Regions from separate parts of the Shewanella donghaensis genome, predicted to be linked through region 3. Evidence: predicted binding sites of a transcription regulator. Region 3 holds the regulator's gene; each other region holds the start of a gene.

The links. The regulator ArgR, encoded in region 3, controls arginine synthesis, uptake and breakdown. The targets are predictions, from matches to a motif close to ANTGAATANNTATTCANT.
Region 1: a site for ArgR is predicted at 1,885-1,902, ahead of argA (amino-acid N-acetyltransferase). Genes of this name have one in related genera too.
Region 2: a site for ArgR is predicted at 2,839-2,856, ahead of argC (N-acetyl-gamma-glutamyl-phosphate reductase). Genes of this name have one in related genera too.

What each region holds. Positions count from the first base shown of each region.
Region 1 is NZ_CP041783.1:3,612,414-3,616,705, reverse strand. Features, by position in the region: gene FPK91_RS15625 (PH domain-containing protein) at 1-308, opposite strand, end outside; gene argA (amino-acid N-acetyltransferase) at 487-1,812, opposite strand; gene rpmG (50S ribosomal protein L33) at 2,220-2,393, opposite strand; gene rpmB (50S ribosomal protein L28) at 2,400-2,636, opposite strand; gene radC (RadC family protein) at 2,759-3,436, opposite strand; gene coaBC (bifunctional phosphopantothenoylcysteine decarboxylase/phosphopantothenate--cysteine ligase CoaBC) at 3,596-4,292, shown strand, end outside.
Region 2 is NZ_CP041783.1:3,459,596-3,463,887, reverse strand. Features, by position in the region: gene FPK91_RS14875 (ornithine carbamoyltransferase) at 1-829, opposite strand, end outside; gene argB (acetylglutamate kinase) at 842-1,624, opposite strand; gene argC (N-acetyl-gamma-glutamyl-phosphate reductase) at 1,639-2,619, opposite strand; gene argE (acetylornithine deacetylase) at 2,880-4,031, shown strand; gene ppc (phosphoenolpyruvate carboxylase) at 4,172-4,292, shown strand, end outside.
Region 3 is NZ_CP041783.1:4,113,147-4,117,438, forward strand. Features, by position in the region: gene FPK91_RS17540 (ABC transporter ATP-binding protein) at 1-538, shown strand, start outside; gene FPK91_RS17545 (Dyp-type peroxidase) at 648-1,586, shown strand; gene argR (transcriptional regulator ArgR) at 1,753-2,223, opposite strand; gene mdh (malate dehydrogenase) at 2,528-3,463, shown strand; gene FPK91_RS17565 (SDR family NAD(P)-dependent oxidoreductase) at 3,615-4,292, opposite strand, start outside.

The DNA.
Region 1 (4,292 bases), 500 kb from region 3:
TCACTAGCGTGTAATTGTTGGCTATAAAGTGGAATTGATAATGTCACTTCAGGGACTTGGGGCGACACGGACGAAGAAGCCTGTTGAGTATCAACTTGGGTTATCGATAATTGGCTATTAGTGGTTTTATATAGTGTCCACAAGAACAACATAAATAAAAATAGAATGATGCCAAAGCTGACATACAAAGCATTACTTGGCAGCTTCTTAAACCAGATAAAAGCACTCAGTGCTAACAACCCCAGCAGCATACCCAAAAAACTGAACACGCCGTTACTGGTCAATCCTGCCAATTCCACTTCAATCATTTTCTATCCACTTATTTTTTGTTCTATGGTTCACATATTTAATGCTCAATCTATATCATACAGCCTACAACACATGACCAATAAAATTTCTGTCGCCTTCAATCATTACACTCACAAAAATGCCATCGTAAATAACAATTCACGATGGCATTATTTTAGTATTTATACTGAATAGCGTTTATAAATCTAACGCCAGAATTTTTGAGTTACGTTGGAAATTGTATAACTTCTTTTTCGCATTAGGCAGTTGCTCAACATCAACAATATTAAAGCCATGTTCCAAGAACCAATGGATACTGCGAGTCGTTAAAGCAAATAACCTTGAGTAACCTCTAACACGCGCCTGACCAATAATGTTATTGAGTAATACACTGCCTCTATCTGCATCACGATAATCTTGATGTACCACTAAGCAGGCAAATTCACCGGCATTATCTTCTTCAAAGGGATATAACGCTGCGCAACCAATGACAAGATTATCGCGTTCAATGAGCATGAATTGCTCAATTTCCATTTCTAACTGTTCACGGGAGCGACGAACCAAAACACCTTGCTCTTCCAATGGACGAATAAGGTTTAACACCCCGCCAATATCACCAATGTTGGCACGTCTTAATCGTTCTGCGCTCTCAGTAACGATTTGAGTGCCGATGCCTTCACGAGAAAACAGCTCTTGCAGTAAAGTGCCATCTTCTAAATAACTCACCAAATGACAACGCGGAATACCGTTACGACAAGCATCAATGCTGGCTTTTAAAAATGCCATGGTGCCGACGCAAGATTTACCTGCTAATGCCATTTCTTCCAAAATGGTTTGCGCGCCATTAGGCATTAGTTCAGCAATAACCTCGCCATCTTCACCTAAAATACCGTGAGTATTACTAAAACCAATTATCTTATCGGCTTTAAGCTTTATCGCCACTTGGGTCGCGACTTCTTCAGCTGTGAGGTTAAAACATTCACCCGTAACGGAAACAGCCATAGGCCCCATTACCACAATACAATTATTATCGAGCTGACGTTCAAGGCCTCGGGTATCAATACGGCGAACTTTACCAGTTAGACAAAAATCAACACCGTCGTCGATGCCTAATGGTTGTGCGATTACAAAATTACCGCTCACAAGATTAATCTGAGCATTTTGCATCGGCGTATTGCCAAGGCTCATAGAAAGTCTAGCTGTGATATCAAATTGCACTGAACCTGCAACTTGCTTAATCACTCTTAAGGAATCTTCGTCAGTAATACGCACACCGTTATGGTAGGTCGGCTCAATCCCTTCACGCTTCAGTGCATGATCAATCTGTGGTCTTGCGCCATAAACCAATACCACTTTAATCCCTAACGAGTGCAGCAAAGCTACATCGTTTAAAATGCCCCTAAATTGATTATGTAGCAAAGCTTCGCCGCCAAGCATGACAACAAAGGTCTTTCCGCGATGGTCGTTTACATATGGTGCTGAATGGCGGAAACCATCAACCAGCTCTGTGGTTCTTAAAGGCACATTAACCCCTAAACAAATAATCAATCAGAAATGTCAGTAATAAACTTACCAACAATATAATTACGCAATAATATTGCATTTAAATTCACTTTAAAAGCATTTTATTGCATTGGTAACACTTTTTTACTTTTAGCATCAAAGATTAAGCGTGAAAAACTTAAAAGGTAGCAGCGCTTTACAAAGATAAGTTTTAACTGCCAGTTATTTAAGGCGGCAATATAGAACCCATAAATGACAATATGAGGACGATAGAGCCTAATAATGGCGCTATAGCTGTAAAGTTTTGATTAAGGATACAAGAAGAAAATCATAACGGATTGAATAGGATGGTGCAGGGATCTGGATTACATTTATTTCAGGCAAAAAAAAGCCCCATATAGGGACTTTTTTAAAAGTAACAAAATCAATTACTTGATTTTAGCTTCTTTATACATAACGTGCTGACGAATAACTGGATCAAATTTCTTGATTTCCATTTTTTCAGGCATGTTACGCTTATTTTTTTCAGTAGTGTAGAAGTGACCAGTTTTAGCACTAGATACTAATTTGATCTTCTCACGATTACCTTTAGATTTAGCCATTTTCTATTATACCTTCTCGCCGCGGGCACGAAGTTCTTTAACAACAACTTCAATACCTTTTTTGTCGATGATACGGATACCTTTAGTAGATACACGTAGTTGCACGAAGCGTTTTTCTTCTTCTAACCAAAAACGGTGGTTTTGTAGGTTAGGTAAAAAACGACGACGAGTCGAATTTTTAGCGTGCGAACGGTTGTTACCAACCATAGGCTTCTTGCCAGTAACTTGGCATACTCTTGACATGTCAATCTTCTCCAAAAACAATTTTAAAACGCTCGAGCATTTATGTGCCTCGTGTGGCCGTCGCCCGAGGCACAAAGAGGGCGCATTTTATACACGATAACAAAACTAAGATCAAGCGTTGTTTAATTTATCCACCCACGTTCAGCAAAAGAAACTATCTCCTGATCGCCTACAACCATATGATCTAAAAGAGAAACATCGATTGTAGATAAGGCTTTTTTTAATCTGTCAGTAATTTGCCGATCTGCCTGACTTGGCTCTGCAATGCCAGACGGGTGATTATGACACACTATGACTGCCGCAGCTTTTTTTTCCAACACCAAGCTTACCACTTCACGTGGATAGACTGATGCTGAATTAATCGTTCCGCGGAATAATTCTACAAATTGTATCACTCTATGTTGGGTATCCAACAATAATAATGCAAACACTTCATAGGATCGGTCTGCCAATTGTCTCATTAAATAGTCCCGAGTTAAATCAGGATTTACCAAAATTTGCCCTCTACGCATATTTTCTTGCGAAATTCGCTTAGAAATCTCCGATGCAGCCTGTAATTGTGCATATTTTACCGGTCCAACACCTGATAATTGGCAAACTTGATCCAATGGCGCGCAAAATAATGCCCTTAATCCACCAAATTGGCTAATCATATCGCGAGCAAGATCCACAGCATTATGTCCGGCGATGCCATTTCTGAGTAAAACGGCTAATAATTCAGCATCAGATAAGTGCCCTGCACCAAGGTGTAATAACTTATCTCTTGGTCCTTCTCCCTCAGGCCAATCTTTAATCGCCATAAACACTCCTTGTTTATTGTCATCCATGAGAGTCCCACACATTATGTTGTGACACTTAGCACTTTATTATGGTCTATATTTTTAAATTCGGATCATCATCCTTAATGCAGTTTGTGATATCTTAGCCGCAATAACGCGATTAGCAGGATGAAGCTAAACATGCTGACAAATAAAAAAGTCCTTCTAGGCATTGGTGGTGGTATTGCTGCCTATAAAAGTGCTGATTTAATACGCCGTCTCAAAGAGCGCGGCGCTGATGTGCGTGTGGTAATGAGCCAAAGCGCAATGCAATTCATTACTCCACTGACGATTCAAGCCCTCTCTGGGCATCCTGTAGCCTCTGACTTGCTCGATCCAGCTGCTGAAGCGGCAATGGGCCATATTGAGCTAGCAAGATGGGCTGACGTGGTTATCGTTGCCCCTGCAACGGCTAATTTAATTGCCCGTATCAATGCAGGCATGGCGGATGAACTGTTAACCACAACGTGTCTTGCGACTGAAGCGCCAATTATTGTTTGCCCGGCAATGAACCAACAGATGTATCGCAACCTCGCAACCCAAGAAAACATTGCCAACATCAAACGTAAAGGCATTACCGTATGGGGACCTGCTAGCGGTGATCAAGCCTGTGGCGAAGTCGGCCCTGGTCGTATGCAAGAACCGTTGCACATTGCAGAGCAATTAGTCGCATTATTTTCTCCTGCAGAGAAACCTTTAGCCGGTTACAAACTTATTCTCACAGCGGGTCCGACCCGAGAAGCCATTGATCCAGTGAGATATATTTCAAACCATAGCTCTGGGAAAATGGGCTTTTCATTAGCCACTGCAGCAACCGAAATGGGCGCTGAAGTGACGT
Region 2 (4,292 bases), 650 kb from region 3:
CACCATCCACCACTTCCGCCGTTGCTTCCACTTCACGGTAAGCTGGTAAACAATGCATAAAGTAATTGGCACCCACCTTATTCATTAATTCACTATTAACTTGATAAGGTTTAAATTTCGCTTCAATTTCAGCCATAGGTGTTGTATCGCCCATGGAAATCCACGTATCTGTGTAAATGGCGTCTTGTGGACCCATGTCACTGACATCAGATATTAGAATAAGCTCACCACCATGCTTAGCTGCTAATGCTTGAACTTCACAAACCACTTGTCCATCAGGGAAGTGACCAGGAGGGCAAACTACTGTCATAGTTGCACCTAAGATAGCAGCTCCATACATTAATGAGTGTGTCACATTGTTACCATCACCTAAGTAGGCTAATTTAACCTTACTGACATCATCAAATTTCTCAGATAATGTCAGGAAGTCAGCCAAGCCTTGGCAAGGATGATATAAATTACACAATGCATTAATCACTGGAACAGATGCATGCTCTGCAAGAGCCGCTATCGTTGTATGTGAAAATGTTCTCGCCACAATCGCATCAGCCCAACAAGAAATATTGGTCGCAAAGTCGGATACTGGTTCACGCTTACCTAATGCACCATTTTGTTGATCTAAATAAACTGAATGACCACCCAACTTATTAATGCCAATATCAAAACTGACACGAGTACGTAATGACGGTTTTTCAAAAAGCATTACCACACTTTTACCCGCAAGCGCCTGATTGTAGTCAGCAGGATTAGCTTTAATTTTTTTAGCCAAAGCCAGTAAATCTAATAGCTGGGTTTGCGATAAATCTTTAATCGATAATAAATGTTCCATTAGTTTTAACTCCTAAGGCTGAATTTGGGTTCCAACGGACTGACCGTTAGTTAATGCAATTAGTTGTTGAGGCTGTTTCCAAGATGCAACTTGAACCGCTTTCCCCATCCATTGAGCAACTTCAAGTGCTGCTTCAACTTTCACTTTCATTCCTTTCTCAATAACACCCTGCTCAATTAACCCAGCAATTTGTTGCTGATTAAGCTGTGTGATGAGCTCACCTTTAGCATCTAATACACCAGGAACATCTGATAATAAAACCAGCTGGCCAGACACTAACTTAGCTAACGCGGTTGCCGCTTGGTCTGCATTCACGTTCAACATATCACCCGTTGGGGATATGGCGATTGAGCTGCATATTGGTAGCCAGTTTTGTGACAGTAAATAATTTAAATAACTCGGGTCATTTGGTGATACTTCACCAACCAAACCTAACTTTTCATCTTTAATTTTGGCATTAACGATTTTGCCATCGGCTAAGCTCATGCCAACACTGACGATGCCAGCTTTAATTGCCGCGGCCTGTAGAATTTTATTTGATGTACCCGCTAACGCACCAACCACAATAGGAATTTGATCAGCAGGGGTAACACGTAAGCCTTCAAGTTTAATGGTTTGTTTGCCGTTGGCTTCAAGTTGCTCATCAACCAAACAACCACCGCCATGAACAAAAATAACTTTTTGTCCTTGTTGCATCATTTCAGCGACAACTGACATAAGTTCAGCCATGCCAGGCTCTGATTGCAACAGCGCACCACCCACTTTTAGCACGATAACAGGGTTAGTATTAGACATAATCAAGGCTCCTGTTATAGACCAAAGTGAATTTTAATACACTGTAAGCCTTGGCTTGCAGCACCTTTCATTAAATTATCAATGGCGCTAGCAACGACAAGGTAATTACTTTGAGCATCGTACTTCCAGCCCACGATACAATTTGGCGTTAGTACCACATCATCAATTTTAGGAAACTGATTATGCTTGACGCTCACCAGTGGCGAGTCATCATAGACGCCATATGCCTTGGCAATATCAGCTTCGGTCGTACCCTTTTGCAGCTGCACGGTAATTGTGGCTAAAATACCACGTTTAAAATTACCTAAATGCGGTGTAAAGATAACTTCTTGGCCTAGCTGAGTGGCGATTTCTGGTTGATGTCTGTGTCCTAGTACCCCATAAGGAGTTAAACTAACTTCACAAAAGCTGGTATGTAACTGTGCTTTCCTGCCTGCTCCAGTAACACCACTGACAGCGTTAATAACAGGATAAGCATCAGTTAAAAATGGTTTTAAAGGCTTTAAAGCAGTTAATGATGCCGTCGGATAACAACCCGGAACCGCAATCATTTTACTGTTAGCAATTTCTTTAGCATTCCATTCAGCTAAACCGTAAACCGCATCAGCAAGTACTTCTGCTTGAGTATGTTCAAAACCATACCATTTAGGATATTGCTCTGTATCAGCAAAACGATAAGCACCACTTAAATCAAATACGGCTAAACCTTGCTTATAAAAGAATGCGGCTAATTCCAAACTGACAGAATGCTCAGTCGCTAATACAACGGCATCAGCATGATCGACAATGGCTTGTTTAGCCTCAGCCGTTAATGGCGAGAGAGGAATCTGGATGTGTTGATAAGGAGGATATAGCTCCGCTAACAAACGGCCTTTGTCTAAACTGTTTTCAGAAACATATAACCCCTGAATAGACAGTGTAGCTTCAGCATCAATAAGAGCCGTTATCTGAGCGCCGGTATAACCACTTGCACCAATTATTGCGATATTTTTCATTATTATGTCGTCTTTAAGTAAGTAAACTATTAAACAAATTTGATACGTGAGCAGGGTGCTCGAGATTAAAACTATCGTCGAAGATAGTTTATATTGGGATCTGTTACAGTGAATTGAATCGCAAATAAATACATAGTAATAATCTTTAATCTTAATCAAGTTATGGTGAATACCTTAGCTGTTTGCTAGACTAACACAAAATATTACTTATGCAATAATAATGAATACATATTTCATTAATGAATATCAAAAAGGTCTTTATGAACTCACTACCTGAATTGAAAGATGCTTTTAAACAGCTAATTGCACTCCCTTCTATCAGTGCTTTAGACGCAGAACAAGATATGAGTAACCATGCAGTTATTGAGTTGTTGCAGTCTTGGTTTACTGAGTTAGGATTTGAATGCACAATAAGTACTGTTGCCGACAGCAGAGGTAAGCAAAATCTCGTTGCGACAATAGGCTCAGGCAAAGGCGGACTATTATTAGCTGGTCATACTGATACAGTGCCATTTGATGAAGGACAATGGAGTCAAAGCCCATTTGAGTTAACTGAAAAAGACAATCGATGGTACGGTTTAGGTACCTGCGATATGAAAGGCTTCTTTGCTCTGATCATGGAAGCATTAAAAGATATTCCATTAGCAGAACTAAAGCGTCCTCTGCATATCTTTGCCAGTGCCGACGAAGAAACCACCATGAACGGTGCTAAAGCATTTGCCGAATCGACTTCTATAGCGCCCGATTATGCCATTATTGGCGAGCCTACCAGTTTAAAACCGGTATATATGCATAAAGGCCATTTAGCTCAAGGCATAAGAGTCATTGGCCGCAGTGGCCATTCATCCGATCCTGCTCGTGGCCTTAATGCTATCGAAGTGATGCATCAAGTCATCGGCCAATTGATGAAATTAAAACAACACTTAAGTGAAAACTATCGAGAGGACGCATTTAGTGTGCCCTACCCAACTATGAACTTTGGCCATATTCATGGGGGTGATGCAGCAAACCGTATTTGTGGTTGCTGCGACTTACATCTAGATATTCGTCCTCTACCTGGCATTGAACTCGTAGATTTAGAGCTAATGGTGATTAACTACTTAGCTGACATTAATAAACAATATCCTGGCAGCATAGAGATAAGCACTTTATACCCAGGCTCTGAGTCATTTGCAGGTAAAGCCGATAGTTATTGGACCAAGTTGGTTTCTGAACTCGCTAACAGTCAGGCCGAAGTGGTGAATTATGCCACTGAAGCACCTTATATTAATCAATTAGGTTGCCAAACATTAGTCATGGGACCTGGCAGTATTAACCAAGCACACCAACCAGATGAATACATTGGCCTCGAATATCTAACACCGACAGCTGAATTGCTGAAAAAGCTTATTTATCAAGCTTGTATTAAATAAAATGTAATCGTTTAGATATTATGAATTAACATTGATTTATAAATTGTAGAATCCATTGACCAACCCCCTTGAAGCTCGCTATTGTGCTAGCTCTTGTGGAAATAATTGTGACCGTTTATTAAGTAACTTATGGAGTAATTATGGCAGAGCAAACCGCTGACATGTACGCATCGTTGCGTTCAAATGTGGGTAGCCTAGGACAGATTTTAGGTGACACAATGCGTGATCATCTAGGAGAGAATTTCTTAGAAAAAGTGGAAC
Region 3 (4,292 bases):
TAACATTGATGCACAAGTCAGAAATGAAATGATGTTAGAAATAAGACAGATTCTAAAGCAGCGTAATGTGAGTGCGGTATTTGTTACCCACAGTAAAGATGAAGCTTTTGTATTTGCTGACAAGTTAGCATTGTTTAAAGATGGCGCCATCATACAACATGGTTTGGCTGAAACATTATATGGCGAACCTAAAGAGCGTTATGTCGCTGAGTTTTTAGGGGCAGGTAATTACTTAACTGTAACGGTTAAAAGCCAATTGCAGGTGTCATCAATTCTGGGGCTGATTGAAAGCACTAAACCCGTTAGCCAAGCATCAAATTATCAAGGGCAATTGCTGCTTCGACCGCAACAAATTGATCTTCAACCTGCTTCTCAAGGTCATGGTGAAATTGTTGAGCGTCGTTTCCTCGGTACAATTTGTCATTATTGGGTTAAGGTAGGACAACAAACGCTCGAAGTACGAAGTCAATTAACCGAACTGACATTAGGTCAAAAAGTAAATTTATCAATTGCACCACATCCATTAGTCATTTTTTAGTGACCAATATCAAAATTGGTAAATAATTGGTCTTGAGCACAAGGAATTAATTGCTCAATTACCTTACAATCAAATAATCTTATATTTGATAAAGGTGATTGATTCCAACATGGAAACTCAAAATATGCCACGCGAACAGTTAGGTGTTTGTGCTGAAGGTAATTTGCATAGTGTCTACTTGATGTTTAATGCAAATGACGGTATCGAAGCTCAATTACGCCCTTGCTTAGCTAATGTTGCTCAATATATTTATGAACTCACTGATCAATATACTGATAGTGCTTTCAACGGCTTCGTTGCAATAGGCGCCAATTATTGGGATACCCTTTTTAGCGACCAGCGACCAAATAATTTACGTCCTTTTCCTGCAATGCAAGAAGGTAACCGTGACGCGCCAGCGATTGAGTATGATCTTTTTATCCATATCCGTTGTGACCGCTACGATATCCTGCATTTGGTGGCCAACGAAATTAACCAAATGTTTGAAGGCTTAGTTGAGCTAATTGAAGAAGAACGTGGTTTCCGCTTTATGGATAGCCGTGATCTTACTGGTTTTGTTGATGGCACTGAAAACCCGAAAGGCCGTAATCGTCAAGAAGTGGCTTTAGTGGGTGAAGAAGATGTTAGCTTCAAAGGTGGCAGTTATATCCATGTGCAAAAATTTGCCCATAACCTGAGTAAATGGAATCGTTTACCGCAGAAGAAACAAGAAGATATCATCGGGCGTACCAAGCAAGATGATATTGAATATGCTTCTGAAGATAAGCCATTAACCAGTCATATTAAGCGTGTAAACCTTAAAGATGATCAAGGTAACTCGATGGAAATCTTGAGACAAAGTATGCCGTTTGGTTCGCTTAAAGAACAAGGGCTAATCTTTATTTCTACTTGCCGTACTCCAACCAATTTTGAAGAAATGCTTCGAAGTATGGTACATGGGGATGGTCATGGTAATCATGATCACCTAATGCAGTTTACTAAAGCTGTTGCTGGTTCATCATTCTTTGCGCCTTCGCTGGATTTTTTAGCAAACTACGCACGCGATTAATTTAAAGCAATTTTTATTAAAAATGACGTTATATAAAGTTAATTTTTAATAAGAATAAGCCATAAAAAAAAGCAATGCCTCGGCATTGCTTTTTTGTTTTCAGTTTGAAAGTAAATTTAGCTTCAAACTGAAATAATAATAATTATCGGGTTGTTATCTGCAACTGCTAATCAGTAAAACCGAATAATGACTTAACCGTTTCTAACGTATCGTCAATAGTTTTGATACTAGATGGGCAAATAAAGATAGTGTCATCACCGGCAATCGTACCCAGGATACCTTCAGGCTTGCCTATTGAGTCGAGTAATCTCGCAATAAGCTGTGCAGCACCAGGGCTGGTTCTTACCACTATCATCGCTTGGTTATGATCAACATCGAGTACCAGGTTTTTAACTGGACTTCCGGCAGTTGGCACACCTAATTCAGCAGGCAAGCAATAAACCATCTCTTGCTTAGCATTACGGGTTCGAACAGCACCAAACTTGCTAAGCATACGAGAGACTTTTGACTGGTTAATATTGCCAAAACCTTCACCTTGCAGCGCGTTCACTATTTCACTTTGGCTACCAAAGCGTTCTTCCTTTAAAATCGACTTAAACGTCTTTACAAGTTCATCCTGATTCTTCGTCGCTGGCATATTTTTTTCGTCTTATAGTAATTTTCAAAAAGAATAGATTATATTCAAAAAACATGCTCATTTTGAATAGTTAAACGAACTAAGTCAAGAAATAAGCTAAATTCGTGAATAAAAATTCACTCTGAGCTTTAGGTACCTAAATAGTCACTATTTTTATACATATCATAGAATAAGGATCTACTAAGGGATAATTGAAATTATGCTCGTGATGCAGTAATGTGACGCCACAAGAAATATGATCTATGTCACAGACTGCGAATCATAAATTGAGAAGTTAAACACTAGAACGTTATTGGAGATAATTATGAAAGTAGCTGTACTTGGTGCTGCTGGCGGTATTGGCCAGGCCCTAGCTTTACTATTAAAAACTCAACTTCCTGCAGGCTCAAAGTTGTCTCTGTATGACATTGCTCCTGTTACACCAGGTGTCGCTGTCGATTTAAGCCACATCCCTACAGATGTTGAAGTGACTGGTTTTGCTGGTCAAGATCCTACTGATGCACTTGTTGGTGCTGATGTTGTTCTTATCTCTGCTGGTGTTGCTCGTAAGCCTGGTATGGATCGTTCAGATTTATTCAATATCAATGCTGGTATCGTACGTAACCTTATTGAAAAAGTAGCGGCGACTTGTCCTAAAGCATTAATTGGTGTGATCACTAACCCGGTTAATACTACAGTGGCTATTGCTGCTGAAGTACTTAAAAAAGCAGGTGTTTACGACAAAAACCGTTTATTCGGTGTGACTACACTGGATGTTATCCGCTCTGAAACTTTCATCGCTGATCTTAAAGGTCTAAACGTTGCTGATGTAAACATCAACGTTATCGGTGGCCACAGTGGCGTGACTATTCTTCCACTTCTTTCTCAAGTTGAAGGCGTAAGCTTTACTGATGAAGAAGTTGCAGCACTGACTACACGTATCCAGAATGCAGGTACTGAAGTTGTTGAAGCTAAAGCCGGTGGCGGTAGCGCGACTCTTTCTATGGGTCAAGCGGCATGTCGCTTTGGTCTATCTTTAGTTCGCGGCTTGCAAGGCGAAGCTAACGTTGTTGAATGTGCTTACGTAGATGGCGGCAGTGAACATGCAGAATTCTTCGCACAACCTGTTGTACTAGGTAAGAACGGCGTAGAAAAAGTATTAGCATACGGTGACGTTAGCGCATTTGAAGCTAATGCACGTGATGCAATGCTTGATACATTAAACGCAGATATCAAACTTGGTGTTGAGTTCGTTAAGTAAGTTGAGCTTAGTGATTTAATCTTTACCATTAAAAATGCGAAGCCTCAGGCTTCGCATTTTTGTTTGTGTCGCTTAGTGCTTAGTGCTTAATGATGAATAACGGTGTTTTCATCAAATCACAGTGCCAAAAACTGTTTATAGCAAGCTGCTTTTACCAACTGATCTGTTTACCTTGCCAATCAATAAAACTGGCTTGTCCATCGAAGCTAATACTGTCTAAATCAGCTTGTTCATCTCTATGCTTATCGTTATCCATTTCTTTAATCGCCTTATTGATATTAAGTAATTGCGACGCCACGAACTCAGTGGAGAACAATTTTCCACTTGGCACGTTAGCCTGAAAAGGTTTGGATAATGCGGTGTCTGTGGTGCCCGGATGGAACGCGATTAATTTAACGTTTTTAGCACGGCGAGCGTATTCAATAGCGGTGGTTTTAATTAGCATATTAAGTGCGGCCTTGGAGGCGCGATAGCTATACCAACCCCCTAAACGGTTATCACTAATACTGCCAACGCGTGCGCTGAGTATATTGATAATACAAGGTTGTTTACCATTGGCGAGTTTGACAAGATGTTGTAACCACAGCATAGGGGTAATGGTATTTGACTCAAACAGAGCCTGCATTGCTATAGGGTCAAAATCTTCCAAGCGCTTTTCGGGGGCGAATGTCATCGATGTATTAATCGATGGATTGTCTATAGCCTCTGTTTGTTGCTGATTCTGGATATTGTGGAGTCGACCATTACAAATAAAAATGCGTGAGAAAGCGCCTTTGTAAGGTGTTAATTGTTGGCAGATATCGGCGATGGAACTGACTGAATAGTCACT